Regions from separate parts of the Lacrimispora indolis DSM 755 genome, predicted to be linked through region 1. Evidence: riboswitches for the same ligand, from Rfam matches in the RefSeq annotation. Region 1 holds a riboswitch; each other region holds the start of a gene.

What was found. A riboswitch is a leader RNA that binds a small molecule or an ion and turns the genes downstream of it on or off. The one in region 1 is predicted to bind thiamine pyrophosphate.
Region 2: it holds a riboswitch for thiamine pyrophosphate, as region 1 does, so the genes downstream of both, thiS (sulfur carrier protein ThiS) here and thiC (phosphomethylpyrimidine synthase ThiC) in region 1, are expected to answer to the same signal.
Region 3: it holds a riboswitch for thiamine pyrophosphate, as region 1 does, so the genes downstream of both, thiT (energy-coupled thiamine transporter ThiT) here and thiC (phosphomethylpyrimidine synthase ThiC) in region 1, are expected to answer to the same signal.
Region 4: it holds a riboswitch for thiamine pyrophosphate, as region 1 does, so the genes downstream of both, K401_RS0102355 (thiamine-binding protein) here and thiC (phosphomethylpyrimidine synthase ThiC) in region 1, are expected to answer to the same signal.

The regions. Positions count from the first base shown of each region.
Region 1 is NZ_AZUI01000001.1:2,938,933-2,943,295, forward strand. Features, by position in the region: gene thiW (energy coupling factor transporter S component ThiW) at 15-569, opposite strand; gene thiC (phosphomethylpyrimidine synthase ThiC) at 731-2,038, opposite strand; TPP riboswitch at 2,167-2,273, opposite strand; gene trpA (tryptophan synthase subunit alpha) at 2,326-3,099, opposite strand; gene trpB (tryptophan synthase subunit beta) at 3,092-4,276, opposite strand; gene K401_RS0114115 (phosphoribosylanthranilate isomerase) at 4,222-4,363, opposite strand, start outside.
Region 2 is NZ_AZUI01000001.1:3,162,014-3,166,376, forward strand. Features, by position in the region: gene K401_RS0115210 (ATP-binding protein) at 1-702, shown strand, start outside; gene K401_RS0115215 (CitMHS family transporter) at 830-2,170, shown strand; gene K401_RS0115220 (beta-class carbonic anhydrase) at 2,238-2,780, opposite strand; TPP riboswitch at 2,978-3,087, shown strand; gene thiS (sulfur carrier protein ThiS) at 3,258-3,455, shown strand; gene thiF (sulfur carrier protein ThiS adenylyltransferase ThiF) at 3,509-4,156, shown strand; gene K401_RS0115235 (thiazole synthase) at 4,177-4,363, shown strand, end outside.
Region 3 is NZ_AZUI01000001.1:3,365,489-3,369,851, reverse strand. Features, by position in the region: gene K401_RS0116130 (GNAT family N-acetyltransferase) at 1-187, opposite strand, end outside; gene K401_RS0116125 (response regulator transcription factor) at 302-1,000, opposite strand; gene K401_RS0116120 (helix-hairpin-helix domain-containing protein) at 1,023-1,724, opposite strand; gene K401_RS0116115 (DMT family transporter) at 1,827-2,252, opposite strand; TPP riboswitch at 2,387-2,485, shown strand; gene thiT (energy-coupled thiamine transporter ThiT) at 2,512-3,183, shown strand; gene K401_RS0116105 (bifunctional 5,10-methylenetetrahydrofolate dehydrogenase/5,10-methenyltetrahydrofolate cyclohydrolase) at 3,267-4,103, opposite strand; gene K401_RS0116100 (cyclodeaminase/cyclohydrolase family protein) at 4,118-4,363, opposite strand, start outside.
Region 4 is NZ_AZUI01000001.1:487,514-491,876, forward strand. Features, by position in the region: gene K401_RS0102335 (hypothetical protein) at 1-9, opposite strand, end outside; gene K401_RS0102340 (ABC transporter ATP-binding protein) at 220-963, opposite strand; gene K401_RS0102345 (ABC transporter substrate-binding protein) at 1,071-2,081, opposite strand; gene K401_RS0102350 (ABC transporter permease) at 2,149-2,907, opposite strand; gene K401_RS0102355 (thiamine-binding protein) at 2,876-3,172, opposite strand; TPP riboswitch at 3,238-3,348, opposite strand; gene K401_RS0102360 (heavy metal translocating P-type ATPase) at 3,394-4,363, opposite strand, start outside.

The DNA.
Region 1 (4,363 bases):
ACCTCCTGTTCCCCCTATTCATTGATAAGCCGCTCAAAATAGGAAAACAGGCCAAGGCGGCGCAGCATTGCCAGCAAGCTGGCTGCCAGTATGGTTCCTGCCAGGGTGCTCATAAGAAATGGAATCACAAAGAAAAATACAGCCACCTCTTTTCCCATGAGTAACGCGGCCACCGGATAGCAGAGCAGCCCGCCGATGAGACCTGTGCCAATCACTTCTCCAAGATAAGCGGGCAAAAGCTTCCCGGTTTTTTGAAACAGATAAGCCCCGCAAAATGCGCCAACCATGCTTCCCGGAAAGGCCAGTAAGCTTCCGGTTCCCATGAGATTGCGTATGAGAGAAGTGCCAAAAGCCATGGAAATGCCGTATACAGGCCCTAGAAACACTCCTGCCAGAACATTTGCCAGATGCTGTGCCGGGAAGCATTTGGACGCTCCCACAGGGATGGAAAAACCGGAGAGGGCAACGGTAAGAGCTGTCAGCATTCCGCTGATCACCAGTTTTTTCAACCGCACTTTTGAACTTGCAGAAGAACTGTTATAAATTGTTGATGGTATTTGATCATTCATGAAAATTCCTCCTGTTTATGTAATTAAACCAAATCAGTTGCAAAGCGGGGTGCCCACCAAATGGTACGGGGCCGCTGTGCCCCATGGTCATTGCGAATATCCGCTTAGAAATAGAACGCCCCTTTTATCCTCACTTGGGTTACAAGTTCGGATAAGCTATGTCATTCATCAAAAATATCTACAATATCCCCGTCAAGAATCCGGTTCATATTTTTCATGGCACAGAAATTGCCGCACATGGAGCAGGTATCTTCCTTTTCCGGTTTTGACATGGCCCGGTAGCGTCTGGCCTTTTCCGGGTCAATGGCAAGCTGGAACATGGTTTCCCAATCCAGCCGTTTTCTGGCATCGCTCATCTTATGATCCCATTCCCCGGCGCCTTTGATGCCCTTTGCAATATCCGCCGCATGGGCGGCGATCCGGGCAGCGATGATCCCTTCCTTTACGTCTGCTTCATCCGGCAGCTTCAAATGCTCCGCAGGAGTCACATAGCAGAGAAAGGCCGCTCCGGCAGCAGCAGCTATGGCCCCTCCGATGGCTGCAGTGATATGGTCATAGCCCGGCGCAATATCTGTGACAAGAGGCCCCAGAACATAAAAAGGTGCTCCTTTGCAGATGGTCTGCTGGATTTTCATATTGGCTGCAATCTGGTCTAAGGGCATGTGGCCGGGACCTTCAATAATAACCTGCACATCCTTTTCCCAGGCTTTTCTTGTCAGTTCCCCAAGAGTCACCAGCTCCTCCACCTGGGATATATCCGATGCGTCTTCAATACAACCCGGACGGCAGGCATCTCCAAGGCTTAAGGTCACATCATGCTTCTGACATATTTCCAGAATGCGGTCGTAATGCTCATAAAAGGGATTTTCCTCCCCTGTCATTTCCATCCACGCAAAGATGATAGAGCCTCCCCTTGAAACGATGTTGGTCAGCCGTTTTGCCTCCTTGAACCTTCTGGCAGTCTGCCTGTTGATCCCTACGTGAATGGTCATAAAGTCCACCCCGTCTTCCGCGTGCATTTCCACGATCCGGATCCATTCTTCGGCAGTGATTTCCCGAAGTGGCTTGTGGTAATAAACCACCGCATCATAGATGGGAACCGTGCCGATCATAGCCGGACATTCCCCGGTCAGCTTCCTGCGGAATTTCCGGGTATCTCCAAAGGAGCTTAGATCCATAATGGATTCCGCCCCCATATGTACTGCATCCTTTACTTTTTGAAGCTCCATTTCCAAGTCATTTAAATCCCTGGAGGTCCCAAGGTTCACGTTGATCTTTGTCCTCAGCATGGATCCGATCCCGCTGGGCTTTAAACAGGTGTGGTTTTTGTTGGCCGGAATGGCGACTTTTCCCTGGGCCACCAGCTCCCGAAGCTTTTCCGGCTCCCATTGTTCCTGCCCGGCCACTTCCATCAGTTCTTTTGTGAGAATGCCTTTTCTTGCGGCATCCATTTGTGTGGTGTAATTCATCTTTGTTCCTCCTTTTGATTAACGGAGGGATTGTAAGGGAATCTGCCGGATGAATATGCTGGCATATTTGTCCGGCTTATTGCTCACGCAAAAAGAGCCCATACCAACAGGTATAGGCTCGGAAAATACAATTGTCCCGTATGAATCCCTACGTTGGCATTACCCAAATCAGGTTATAAAGGTCGAAGTTGATTACTTCCTCTCAGCCCGCCTACGAGCTCCCTCTTGTGGTCATTAGTGTAGCATTCTGTTTTAGTCTTGTCAAGGAAAACATCCAAAACCGGCTGTCAGCCGGAAATGGCTGCCTTCATTTCCCTTACATAATCGCAGACAGGCTCCACGCAGCCTTTTCCATATTTTGCGGCTATTTTCACAATGGCACTTCCTACAATGACGCCGTCCGCGTTTTTGCTCATTTCCTTTGCCTGCTCCGGCGTGGAGATGCCAAAGCCGATGGCGCAGGGAAGGTCCTTTGTCTCTTTTACAAGGGAAACCATTTCTCCGATATTTGTGTTGATTTCAGCCCTCACCCCGGTCACGCCCATGGAAGAAACGCAGTAGATAAATCCTTCCGATTCTGATGCAATGGCCCGTATGCGCTCCTTGGAAGTGGGGGCGATGAGGGAAATCAGCTCAATTCCGTATTTCCTGCAGAAGGGCAGCAGTTCCTCTCTCTCCTCAAAAGGCATATCCGGCACGATCAGGGCGTCAATGCCGCTTTCCGCCGCATTTTTTAAAAACCGTTCGCTTCCATATACGAAAACAGGATTGATATAAGTCATAAAAGCCAGGGGAACATCGGTTTTTTTCCGTATCCGTTTTACGCAGTCAAAAAGCTTATCCGTGGTAACTCCTGATGCCAGGGCCCGCATATCAGCTTCCTGGATCACGATCCCTTCTGCAATTGGGTCGGAAAAGGGGATTCCAAGCTCAATTAAATCCGCTCCGGCTTCAGCCATGGCCGGAACCAGCTCTTCAGTGGTGGCAAGGTCAGGATCTCCTGCCGTAATAAACGGGATGAATGCCTTTCCCTTAGAAAATACGTCCCTTACTCTACTCATAGATTTCAACCCCCTTATAGCGGGCAATGGCGGCAACATCCTTGTCGCCCCTCCCGGATAAATTGATGACAATGATGTTCTCCTTTCCCATGGAAGGAGCGATCTTTCTGGCGTATGCCACTGCATGGGCGCTTTCAATTGCCGGAATGATCCCTTCCAGACGGGATAAGTATTCAAAGGCTTCCACTGCCTCCTGGTCCGTAACCGGGACGTAAGTGGCTCTTTTCGAGTCATAAAGAGCCGCATGCTCCGGTCCGATGCCCGGATAATCAAGTCCTGCGGAAATGGAGAAAACAGGGGCGATCTGTCCGTATTCATCCTGGCAGAAATAAGATTTCATGCCGTGGAAGATTCCAAGAGACCCGGTGGAAATGGTGGCAGCGTGCTTTCCTGTTTCAATGCCGTGGCCCGCAGCCTCACAGCCTATGAGCTTTACGGAAGGCTCGTTTACAAACTCATGGAAGATTCCCATGGCATTGCTTCCGCCGCCCACACAGGCGATCACCACGTCAGGAAGCTTTCCTTCTGCCTCTTCTAACTGTGTGCGGACCTCCTTGCCGATGATGCTCTGGAAATCCCTTACAATGGTTGGAAAGGGGTGAGGACCCATGACAGAGCCCAGGACATAATGGGTGTCAGCTACCCGGCTGGTCCATTCCCTCATGGTCTCATTGACCGCATCCTTTAAGGTCTGGGTACCACTTGTAACAGCGTGAACCTTTGTGCCTAAAAGCTCCATGCGGAACACATTTAAGGCCTGGCGGTCCGTATCTTCTTTGCCCATGAAAACCTCGCATTCCATTCCCATGAGAGCAGCAGCGGTAGCGGTAGCAACTCCGTGCTGACCGGCTCCTGTTTCAGCGATGACTCTGGTCTTTCCCATCTTTTTAGCGAGAAGGACCTGGCCCAGGGCATTGTTGATCTTGTGGGAACCGGTATGGTTTAAATCCTCCCGCTTTAAATAGATTTTTGCGCCGCCTAAGTCCTCAGTCATCCGCTCTGCATAATAGAGCAGGGAAGGCCTTCCGGTATATTTTTTATGAAGGTCTGAAAGCTCTGCTAAAAACTCCTGGTCATGACTGTACTTTTCATAAGCTTCTTCCAGCTCATTTACTGCGTTCATCAGCGTTTCGGGGACAAATTGTCCGCCGTGCTGTCCAAATTTTCCTTTTGACATGGATTTCCACTCCTTACTGTTTGTATGATATCTTTTATTTTTTCAGGGTCCTTTTTGCCGTCCGTTTCCACGGAACTGCTTAAATCC
Region 2 (4,363 bases), 220 kb from region 1:
ACGGCGAACAAGGTAGGAAAGGAGGATTTAAAGCAGTACAAGTTTTCAGCCGTTCCGGAAGAATGGAATCATTATATCCGGATTGATATTGCAGATGACGGGGAAGGCATGAGCAAAGAGGTGCTAAAGCAGATTTTTGACCCGTTTTTCACCACAAAGAAAAATGGGAACGGAACGGGACTGGGACTGTCTCTTGTGGAGCAGATCGTTCATTCCCACAAAGGATATGTTTTCGCGGAAAGCAGGCAGAGAGAGGGCAGCGTTTTTCATATTTATTTTCCTGTGAATGAGCAGAAGGAGCAGGAAGGGCAGCTGGAAACAGAGGAGGAATGCGGAGATATCTTAAGGCTTCTGGTCATCGATGACAATCCAAAGGTATTAAGGCTTCTGGAAAAGAATTTCAGCAGGCTGCATGTGCCATTGATGTCCTGTATGGACTTTGAAGAGGCCAGAAGGATTTTAAGGGAACAAGAAATGGATGCCATTGTGACGGAGCATTATATTGGAGGGAAAAGCGGAACGGATTTCTGCATGTCTCTTCAGGGTCAATATCCGGATGTGATCCGGATCATTATGACAGACCGGGTGACCAAAGAAATCCTTGAAGCAAAGAAGAGGAAAATCATCGATGAGTACATAGATAAACCGGTTTCCGACTCATCTATTTTAAAAGCGGTAAAGATTTGCAGGGAATGGGTATAACAGAAAAGCCGAATCTTAACAACTTTTAATTTTTCTCTTAAAGAAATGAAAGAGAGAAGGAGGAAGAGTGTAAGGTTGGGCTTTTATACTGCTCCTATAAATAAAAAGAATAGAGGAGGAAGAAAACATGAATGAGACAATGCTTGCATTATTAGGATTTGCAACCATTATCATGATCATTGTTTTGTTGCTGAAAAATGTTACTGTTCCGGCACTTGCATTTATCGGAGTATCTACCATAAGTGCCCTGATCCTGGTTTTAACCGGAACCTTTACAGTCAGTGAAGTTGGGGATTTTATTAAGAAAGGGGTGTCCGGGGTGCACTCCACGGCTGCGTTGTTTATATTTTCCGTGCTGTTTTTCGGAATTATGACTGATGCAGGAATGTTTGACCGCATCATAAGCGCCCTAATGAAAAAAGTGGGTAACAATGTGGTTGGAGTGGCATTTATGACCTGCATCATCGCCATAATCGGCCATTTGGATGGAGGCGGTGCCTCCACGTTCCTGATCACCATTCCGGCAATGCTGCCGGTTTATAAGAAATTAAAAATGCGTCCCACAACTCTGCTTTTAATATGTGTCACCTCCATGGGCGTCATGAATCTGCTTCCATGGGGCGGCCCGACCATGCGTGCGGCCTCTGTATTGGAAATAGAAGCCAATGTCCTGTGGATGAAGCTTTTGCCCATGCAGGTGGTGGGCATTGGAGTTGCTATGTTTACCGCGTTTTTCTGGGGAATTGTTGAAAAGAAACGAGGGGCCGGAATCAACAGCACCCTGGCCATAGAAGATACCGAGGGGCTGGAAGAAAGCGCTTCTGCGGCTGATACCGGAGAACTGGTAAGGCCGAAGCTGTTTGCCTTCAACGTGATTTTAACATTGTTTATCATTGTTTGTCTTGTTTTCCTGCCGGTGCCGTCTTATTATATGTTTATGATCGGCTGTGTCATTGCCCTTCTGGTTAACTATCCGGGTGCAAAAATGCAGAATAAGATCATCAAATCTCATGCGGGCCCTGCGCTTATGATGGCTTCTACCATTCTTGCTGCCGGTGTATTTTTAGGAGTGCTGGAAGACAGTGAGATCATGAATCACATGGCCAGTGTACTTGCTGCATTTATACCCCAGTCCATGGGCCGTTTCTTACCGCTGATCATCGGAGTGCTGTCCGTACCTCTGACTTTGATGTTCTGTACGGATTCCTATTTCTATGGCCTTCTTCCGGTCCTGATCAGTGTGGGAAACAGCTTTGGCGTAGATCCTGTGCATATAGCAATTGCCATGGTGGTATGCCGCAACTGCGCCACCTTTATAAGTCCTGTTGTACCTGCCACATTCTTAGGGATAGGCCTGGCGGGTGTGGAGATCAAAGACCATATTAAGACCTGCTTCCTGTGGATATGGGGAGTGAGCTTTGTTTGCCTGACGGCCGGTCTTTTACTTGGTGTACTGACCCTTTCATAGAATTCTGATAATAAAATCCAAATGGAAAAGGCGCTGGAATTAAATTCCGGCGCCTTTTCCGTCTGGATTAAGAAACTGCGGCCAGTTTGCCGCAGGTAATATCCATGACAAAACCCTGGATAATTACATTGGATGGCATGAGGGGATGGGTTTTAAGTAAGGAAACAGATTTTTGAACGGAGCGTTCCGTGTTTTCTAAGCCCTGGAACCAGGAGTCAAAGTCCACCCCATCCTCTTTCAGTTTTTGTATGGTATTCCAGGCAATACCCCGGTTAAGCAGGTGTGTGATGATGATTTTGGAGGATATGACAGCTGCTCCGCAGTCAGTATGGCCGATAACCATGATTTCTTCCACACCGAATTCCAGAATTGCGATGAGAAGGCTGCGGATTGTGCTGTCAAAAGGATCTAAAATCACGCCGCCTGCATTTTTTATCAGCTTTACATCTCCGTTGTGAATACCAAGTGCGGCGGGCAGCAGCTCCACCAGCCTGGTATCCATGCAGGTTAATATGGCAAGCCTTTTTCTGGGATACTTGTCTGTGACAAAGGATCTATAACCATTGGTGCTCACAAAAGTATCATTGTACTTTAATATTTCTTCAATCATAATCTGCCTCCTTTTTCTTTTATTAAAACAATAATAAAGAAGAAACCTTAATAAAGGATAACAGACTGCCTTAATGTTTATTTAGCTTGCTGCCTTTTAAAACTTTCCAGGGATTTCCTTACCGCCAGAAATAAAAAAGGCGAAAAAACGGATATACCGGAAATTCTGTTGACATCCCGGATTTTCTGTTTTATACTATATACGTCAAAAGAGGAGCTTATGTAATAGGCTGAGAGGAAGTTATGAACTTCGACTCATATACCTGATTTGGATAATGCCAACGTAGGGACGGACGCTTAAGGAATTATTGCGGAAGGTGCTGCGGGCATTTTCCGCTTTTTTATTTGACGTACAATCGGATAGGATTTTTATTGTGAGTGAATGAAAGTTCACGAAGGGGTACACCACCGCGGGTGTATTTCTTTGTGAACTTTTTTTTTGAAAAAATCCTGCCATACAAGAGAGGAGGAATAAGACATGGTTATGGTTAACGGAAAGGAGCAGGGGCTGTCAGAAGAGATCCTGGTTTCAGAGTTGCTGGAGCTTATGGGCTATCAGGCAGACCGGGTTGCGGTAGAGCATAACGGCCGTATGGTTTCCAGGTCCAGACTTTCGGAAACAACTATAAGGGATGGAGACATCCTGGAAGTCATCAGCTTTGTAGGCGGCGGCTGATTACAGGAATGCAGCGGGGACTTTCAGAAAGATTAGAATAAAAGGGAGTTAACATGAAACTGGAACATGGAATTTTAAGCAAACCAGAAATTCAGGAAGCACTAAAAAAGCGTCATTCCCCGGAGGTTCAGGAGAAATTGAATCAGGCCAGAGTGGCAATAGCAGGCCTGGGAGGACTGGGCTCCAATGTAGCCTTTGCCCTTGCCCGTATCGGTGTGGGACATATGCATTTGATTGATTTTGACAGAGTGGATATCAGTAATCTGAACCGACAGCAGTATTTTATCCATCATATCGGAATGTATAAGACGGATGCTCTTAAGGAAGAGCTTAAGGCAATAAATCCTTATCTGGAGATTTCTGCGGATTGTGTAAAAGTAACAGAGCACAACCTACCCGGGTTATTTGAATCAGAGGATATCATCTGCGAAGCGTTTGATGTGCCGGAAATGAAAGCCATGCTTGTGAACGGCGTAATGGAGCATTTCCCGGATAAAAAGCTGGTCTCAGCATCGGGGATGGCAGGATACGGGGACAGTAATGAGATCCGTACCAGGAAGATAAGCCGGAATTTTTATCTTTGCGGCGACGGAATGTCAGAGCCGGGGTACGGAAACGGGCTGATGGCTCCCAGGGTGGCAATCTGTGCTGCCCATGAGGCCAATATGATAACCCAATTGATTCTTCAGCCGGAATTATAAAAAAACAGGAGGGAAATAAAATGAATCCTATAAAAGAAGATAAGCTGGTAATCGGGGGTTTTGAATTTACATCCAGGTTCATCCTGGGATCGGGAAAATACTCCCTGGATTTAATCCAGTCGGCCATAGAAAGGGCGGGAGCAGAGATCATCACCCTGGCTCTCCGGAGAGCCAATGCAGGGGGAACGGCGAATATCCTGGATTACA
Region 3 (4,363 bases), 430 kb from region 1:
TGCCATTAATAAAACCGATGATCTGCCCAAAAGAAAGCTCTGCCACCAGGAAGCTTTCTGGAAAACCTTTGATCCTCTGCTCAAGGGCTTCCCGACCTGCCGCCTCTTCCGGCGGAAAGCAGAGAGCCTCTACTTCTGCCACACGGTCCAAATCCTCTGTTTTCACTTTTCTGATATTGTAATCCATTCCATTATTTCCCCATTTTCCAAATTAGCTTAAACCATGTTTTTTTCTTTCCCGGAATTTAAAGAAAAGGCGGATTTCCCCGGTCTCCCGTCAGAAATCCTCCTCTTTCTTTTCCTAGACGCGGAAATAATATCCCACGCCCCACTTGGTATGCACATATTTAGGATCGCTGGGACTGGGTTCAATCTTCTCCCGAAGGCGTCTTACATGAACGTCTACCGTGCGGACATCCCCCGTATCCATAGCTTTATTTCCCCATACGTAAGTAAGAAGCTGTTCCCTGCTGTAAACCTTACCTGGATTGCAGGTAAGAAGCTCCAAAAGATCAAACTCCTTTGCCGTCAAATTGATCTCCTTCTCAGCAATAAACACTCTCCTGCTGTCCCGGTCCAGCTTTAAATCGCCTTCCGTTATCACCTGGCTGTCTTCCTGGCCCTCCCGCTTATTCTTCTTTGAATTCCGGCGCATAATGGCCTTGATCCTGGCTTTTACCTCAAGGATGTTAAAGGGCTTTGTAATATAATCGTCAGCGCCGTATTCCAGGCCCAGGATCTTATCCATATCATTTCCCTTGGCCGTCAGCATGATGATGGGCATCTCGGAAAATTCCCGGATGGCCTGACATACCTCGTATCCGTCATATTTGGGGAGCATGACATCCAAAAGAACCACGTCATACTCTTTCTGCTTTGCCAGATTAATGGCTTCCTCTCCGTCATAGGCACAATCCACATCCATGCCATCCTGTTCCAGACTGAATCTCATTCCTTTTACGATGAGTTTTTCATCATCAACTACTAAAACGCTTGCCATACTACACCTCTGTCTTCTATATTTAAACCGTTATGTCTTCTTTTATTTTTTGAAAAGCCGCATCTTTGATGCCGGATATCTTCATGATATCCTCGATTTTCTGAAATCCGCCCCGGCTCTCCCGATATTTAAGAATATCATTGGCCTTGGCTTCTCCGATTCCCCGAAGGGTCATCAGCTCCTCTTTGGTGGCGGTATTTAAATTCACTTTCTGTTTTTGCAGATTCGATGAAGCCTCTGCCGGCAGAGAAATCTCTCCGCGGGCTTTTGCAGCCTCTGCCTCTTCCTTATTAAGGACCACGATTTTCATGCCATCCGCGACCCTCTCTGCCATATTTAAATATTCTGCTGCTGCCTGGTCTGTGAATCCGCCCGCTTTCTCCACTGCCTGAAAGACCCGGCTTCCTTCCTCAAGCTCATAAACGCCGGGAGAAACCACTTCTCCGCAGATATGTATGTAGAAAGGCAGGGCCGTTCTGCCTCCTGCACTTTCTAAGACGCTCTCTGCCGCTTCTGATACTTCTGTTCCGGTTCCGCCTGGAACTGGCTGATCACCGGAAACCGGCTGACTATCGTCTCCGGCTTCTCCTGCCTGAAAAGCAGATGCCTCCGATAAGGAGATCCCTGACTTTTGGTCTTCCCGGCTTCTGCCAAAGCCGTAGCAGATACCTGCGGCTATTATACACAGGGCAATCAGAGCGATTTTTATTTTCTGATACTTCATGATATCCCTCCTCTTACAAAATTTCCCAAAAAAGGATACCATCTTCAGCCTATGTTACTATTCTACCTAAAGAAATAGGTAAATACAAGCACTATTTCCAAATTAATTAAATATCATGATTCCGATGATGGCAACCACAGCACCGATCAGCTTTTTCCATTCAAATCCCACTTTTTCAACGCCGAATAAACCGAACAGCTCCACGGCATAGGCTACGATGATCTGGGATACTACGATAAGCAGAGCCGCTTTGGCAGGTCCTAAGGTTCCCATGCTCTTCACTACCGTATAGGTGATAAATGCGCCGATAACACCACCCAGCAGCATGTATTTGGGCTGCACATCTAAAAGTCCGGAGATGCCATCCCTGCCGGAAAAATACCACAGGATGAGACAGGTCAAAAATGCCGTCAGCTGCACCCAGCCTGTTGATACCCACATGCTGGTTTGTTTTGTCACCCCTGTATTTAAAACTCCCTGAATGCTCATAAGCGCACCTGATATGAGTGCAATAATAAAGCCTGTCATAAAAACAACCTCCGTGTTTCCATTTTCTTTTTACTAGGTTGCACTTTATTTGCATTTTTATTCTGATTTTACTTTTTGATGCGGCTTGACAAGCTTATGGATTTGCGTTATACTCACAGCGAAATCAAATATCGTATACACGCTAGGGGAGCCTTAGGCTGAGATCGGAATAAACCGAACCCTCACTACTTGAACCGGATAATGCCGGCGTAAGGAAGCATCATTACTCCCCTCCTGCGCGCGCAAAGGAGGATTTTTTATGTCATTTTTTCTAACTTACTCTGCTGAAAACGAAGAGTATTTACTACAACCGGCCGGATACGGGCTGTTAATTATTCTGTTGGCGGCCATCCTTTTTGCCCTGCACCTTCTGGGTAAATCCGCCTCAAAATCCAAGGCCATGCAGACCCGCCAGCTGGTTTACTGCTCAGGTGCAATGGCTCTTGCAATGGTAACTTCTTTTATTAAATTTGCGTCCCTTCCCTTCGGCGGCTCCATCACTCTGTTTTCCATGCTGTTCATCTGCCTGATCGGCTATGTTTACGATGTAAAAACAGGAATTATGACCGGCGTGGCATACGGAATCCTGCAGTTTATTACAGAGCCCTATATTTTTGCCCCGCTCCAGGTTCTTCTTGACTATCCCCTGGCCTTCGGCGCCCTTGGGCTTTCCGGGCTGTTCAGCAATAAAAAACACGGTCTTGTGACCGGGTATGTGGTGGGTGTAGCGGGCCGTTACATATGCCACGTCCTTTCCGGATATATATTCTTTGCTTCCTATGCTCCGGAAGGCATGAACCCCATGGTCTATACTCTGGGCTATAATGCCACCTACATCCTTCCGGAACTGATCCTGACCGTTGTGATCCTGTATCTCCCTCCCGTGCTGGGAGCCATCGGGCAGGTGAAGCGGCAGGCTGTTAATGGGTAAGGAAATAAAACGTACTCTTTTGTAAATCAAAAACAAGCGGTATGGAAGGATCGGTAGGCTTCCATGCCGCTTGTTTCATTATTTTATTTTATAAGTGCAGCCAATACCAGATGCCTTGCCAGCACAGCCGTTGTCACCGTTCCAACTCCTCCTGGTACCGGAGTTGCCATGGAAGCAGTCCCTTCCAGGGAATCAAAATCCACATCCCCGCAAAGTTTTCCGTTTTCGTCCACATTGATTCCCACATCAACCACCACGGCATCCGCTCCCACATAAGAGGCATCCACCATTCTGGCGCGCCCGGCTGCTGCCACAAGGATCTGGGCATTTTTACAGGTTTCCTTTAAGTTTTCCGTGCGGGTGTGACAGATGGTCACCGTTGCATTTTCCTTAAGCATCAGCATGGACAGAGGGCGCCCCACTACCATGCTTCTTCCCACAATGGCCACCCGCTTTCCGGTCAGAGGGATATCACTGGACTTTAAAACCTCCACCACTGCCTCCGCCGTACATGGGGCAAATCCCGTATCATCGCCTGCAAATACTTTGGCGATATTTTCAGGAGATATGCCGTCCAAATCCTTTCCAGGATCAATCATGTGCTCAATGTCTTTTTCCCTGATCTGCTTTGGCAGAGGGCGCAAAAGAAGGATGCCGTCAATATCCGGATTTTCATTGATTTTTGCAAACTCCTCCTTAAATGCTTCATCAGTTATATCCTGGGGAAAGGCAAAACTTTCCCCCTGCAGGCTAAAGCTTTCCATTTTCTTTAAAGCTCCCCGTTCATAGGATAAGTCGTCTGGCCGTTCTCCCACCCGCACAATGGCAAGCTTTGGAGTTTTTCCTTTTAAGCCGGCCAAAAGTCCTTCCACCTGTTCTTTGATTTTTGCAGACACAGCTGCACCTTTTAAGGTTATCACGTTTTTTCTCCTCCTTATTCTGCCTTTAATGCAGATTCCACCTTTGCATAAATGGCGTCAGCCTTTCTGGTCCCGTCCTCTGCCAGCTTATCCGCCCTGGCCTGAAGCTGTCCGGCCTTTTCCCGCTGCTTCATGGATCCTGTATTAATGGAAACATTCATCTTTGCTCCCAATAAGGCGGAACGGATAAACTGCACGCCAACGCCTACGTCACTGACAGCCAGGCGGCTTCCCTTTTCAGCCAGAACCTCCATGATATC
Region 4 (4,363 bases), 2.5 Mb from region 1:
GATAATCAAATCATTTCCCCCTCATTTTTTATAGCGGATATAACGTTGTTGGTAACTATTTCTGCCTGTGTTTTTTTAATCGATTTTTTAATATTAAATCCACGCTGTTTATATTATATGACCAGTTGTTAAACACATCAAGGGCGCTGTTCAAAATGCATTTTCCGTCTTTCCTGCTTTTTTACAGTCTGAGCGGTCGTTTCAAAAGCCCGCAAAGTTTCATCCCCCTTCCAAATGCCTTATAATCTCCTTCTTATATCCAAAGAATTCCTCTGAAATATTAAAATCCTTTCTCCTTGGTTTCGGTTCCCTGATGATGATCTCTTTCGTGATCCGTCCCGGAGATCCGGTCAGAAGGCATATGCGGTCTGACAGAAGGATCGCTTCGTCAATATCGTGAGTGATAAAAAGAGTGGAAAGGTGAATGTCTTCCATCACCTTTAAATACCATTCATGCACTCCCCGCTTTGTCAGCATGTCAAGAGCGGAAAAAGGCTCATCAAGAAGAGCCACGGAATTAGAAAACAAGTAAGTTCTTAGAAGAGCCGCCCTCTGCCTCATGCCGCCGGACAGCTGGGAGGGATACTGCCTTTCCGTCCCCTCTAAGCCAAACAGCTTAAAATATTCTCCTGCCTTTTCTCTGGCTTCCTTTTTCTTCATACCTTTAATGAGAAGGGGAAGGGCCACATTGTCCACAATGGTACGGTAAGGCAGCAAAAGGTCCTTTTGCAGCATATAGCTGACAAGTCCCGGCTTTCCGGTGATCTCTTCTCCATCCAGATACACATGCCCCTCATCGGGCAGGGAAAGACCGGCAATGATGTGAAACAGGGTGGTCTTCCCCCCTCCGCTGACTCCCAGAAGGGATACCAGCTCCCCTTCCTTAAGCTCTAAGGATACTCCTTTTAAAACAGTCTTGCTATCAAAGGATTTTGTTATGCCTTCCGCCTTTAACTGTGCCATGAGGCCCTCCTGAACGTTTTATTTCTGAAAGCAATGAGCCGGATGCAGGGATGAATCCATTCCTGCATCTGGCGAATGGATTCCGCAAAAGTCAAATCACCCGCAGCTTACTGGGGCAGATAATCGTTTGTAAATCCGGTATTTTCCGGAAGCTGAGGATCTGAAAGGCCGTTTTCATTCAGCCAGTTATAAAACCGGTTCCACCGCACCGGATCAATATATCCCCATACATCCACATCAGCCTGATACCGGTCCGCTAAGTATTTCTGGCTTTCCATCACCAGCTTTTCATCAAGCTCCGGCGCTGCCTTAAGCAAGATGCCGGCTGCCTCTTCCGGATCCTTTTGCGCGTCCTCATATCCCTTGCTTAAAGCGTTTAAAAAGGCCCTTGCAGTCTCCGGCTCTTCCTTTAGGAATTCATTTCCGGCTATTACCACCGGCGTATAATAATCAAACACCGGATTCAAATCTGCAAACTCAAAGTAATTTGTATCAAGGCCTTCCACTTCCATCTTTACGCCAGCCCATGCATAAAATATCCATATGGCATCCACTGTCTTTGACTTTAACGCGGAAACTTCATCCGTAACGGTACTTGGAACCAGCTGCACCTTGGAAAAGTCTCCTCCGTCAGCCTCTGCCACGTCCTTGATCATGGCTTTTTCCACGGGAAGATCCCAGGTGGCGTATTTCTTTCCTTCCATTCCTTTCGGAGATTCCATTCCCTCTCCTTTTCTGGAAATAATGCCGGAGGTATTATGCTGGATAACAGCTGCCACCGCTGTGATGGGAAGGGCATTTTCCCCCACCAGAGCCGGAGCCATGGAGTCCTGGAAGGACATACCAAACTGGGCCTTTCCTGAGGCCACCAGCACCTCAGCCCCATCCTCCGGCGGCTGGACGATTTCCACCTCAAGTCCTGCGTCTTTAAAGTATCCCTTTTCCTGTGCCACATAAAGCCCGGTATGATTGGTGTTTGGAGTCCAATCCAGAACAAAGGTCACCTTTTTCAAATTCGGTGTTTCTTCATTCACCGCCTGTTTACCCTTTCCTCCACAGGCAGTAAGGGATGCCGCTAAAATTGCTGCCATAAAAATCATCAAACCTGTTTTTTTCATCATTTCCTCTTTCCTGCCCTGTTATTTGGGCATAAAGGTATACCCGAAGGGTGTTTCCTCTTTCCTTTCACTCTTCCCATGGCATGCATTTCTTTGAAAGCATGTCCACGCCTTTCATGAGAAGAAGGCTGACTGCGGATATGAGAAAGATGACCGCAAACATCTTATCAAAAGCAAAAGATTTTTTCACCCTGGTCATATAAACACCCAGTCCGCCAAAGCCTCCCAGCCATTCAGAGATGACAGCTCCCACCACCGCGTAGGAGACTGATATTCTGAGGCTGGCAAAAAACTGCCCCATGGCCCCAGGAAGCTTGATATAGCAGAATATCTTCAGTCTTCCCGCTCCCATGGATCTTAAAAGGTTTACTGCATCAGGATTTACCGATTTAAATCCTGTAAGCAGGCCCACTGTAATTGGAAAAAATGTGGTCAGCACGATCAGGATCACCTTTGGAGCCGTTCCATAGCCGAACCACAACACCAGAAGAGGTGCAATGGCCACCGTCGGAACTGTCTGGGTCAGGACGATCAGGGGATAAAAGGCCTGATAAAGTCCGGTAAAGTGATCCATGATCACTGCGATCACAAAGCCGGTCCCCACTCCCAGAAAAAGCCCTAAAAATGCCTCAAGAAGGGTGATCCCCCCATGGAAGGCCAGAACCGGAAATTCCGTTATAAAGGCCCTTCCAACGCTTATGGGAGAGGGAAGGAGATAACCGTCCACAAGACCAAGAGCGGTTATCAGCTGCCACAAAATCAAAAGCCCGAGGACCGCTGACCAGGACCAGAGCCTACTTGTGATGTTTTGTGACTTTCTTTTCAATGGTAAGTACCTCCCCTTCCGGCCGGTAGGTGACTTTGATATACGCGGCAACAGAGGGAGCACCTGCCTTGACGGCGATGTGCTGACATTCCTTAACAATGTCCATCAGTTCATCATAATCCCCTTCAATGGCGGTTTCAAAAGGTCCTACATAATAGTTCAGTCCTGTGCTTTTGATATAATCGATCACCTGGTCAACAATGCGGATCAGCTCCTCATCATTCTTTGCCTCAGGCAATGTCTGGATTGCTACGCTTGCATTCATGTCTTTTCTCTCCTTTTATCGTTTATAGAAACCAAAAACCCGTCCGGATATCCGGGCGGGTGAACAGGCATGGCCTGAAGGCTTCCTACGCTGGCATTATCCAGATCAGGTTACAGGGTTTCAAGCAATTCTGCTTTATCTCAGCCGGACTTTCTCCAGCACCCCTTTCAGTTTTCATTGCAAGTATACATCAGGGAAACGTGAATGTCAATCCCGGCTTCCTAAGACAGCAGATTCTGCATGCTGCTTAAACTGATCCCCAGAGTGGAGGTATTATGAAGCAGCGCCGATACGGTTGGGGGCATGACCCCTCCCACTCCCAGAAGAATAAGGCCCGTATTAAAGCCCACAATGCTCCGGTAATTTTTATGGATCCGCTTCATTAAGCTGTCGCTTAACAGCTTCAAGGTAACGATTTCATAAAGATTGTCCGCCGCAATGGTGATATCCGCAATTTCCCTGGCGATCTCAGCACCGTCACTGATGGCAATCCCCACATCCGCTGCAGAAAGGGCAGGCGAATCATTGATCCCGTCCCCCACCATGATAACCACATTTCCTGATTCCTTTTCCCGCTCTATAAAACGGGCTTTTTCCTCAGGGAGGACCTCTGAATAATATTCATCCACGCCTACTCTGGCGGCAACCGCCGCTGCGGTCCGCTCGCTGTCTCCCGTCATCATGACCGTTTTCCATATCCCTGCCTTTTTAAGAGAATTTACCACTGCCGCGGCCTCCTCCCGAAGTGGATCTTCAATGCAGATCACTGCCGAAAGCTTCTGGTCAACAGCAAGATAAAGGTGAGAGCAATCCTCTGGCAGGCTTTCAAATTTTTCCTGATAAGCCTCATCCACCTTGCAGCCTTCATCCTCAAAGATAAAATGATGGCTTCCAATGACCACCTTTCTGCCGTTTATGGACGAAGCAATGCCGTGTGCCACGATATACTCCACCTTGGAATGCATTTCCTCATGCTCCAGCCCTTTGTTTCTGGCAGCCGTCACCACTGCCTTTGCCATGGAGTGGGGAAAATGTTCTTCTAAGCAGGCTGCGATCCGGAGCATTTCCTCCGGACTCTCTTCTCCAAAGGTCACCACTTCCTTCACTGTCGGCCTTGCTTTTGTAAGAGTTCCGGTTTTATCAAAGACAATGGTCACAGCCTCTGCCACTGCCTCCAAATATTTTCCTCCC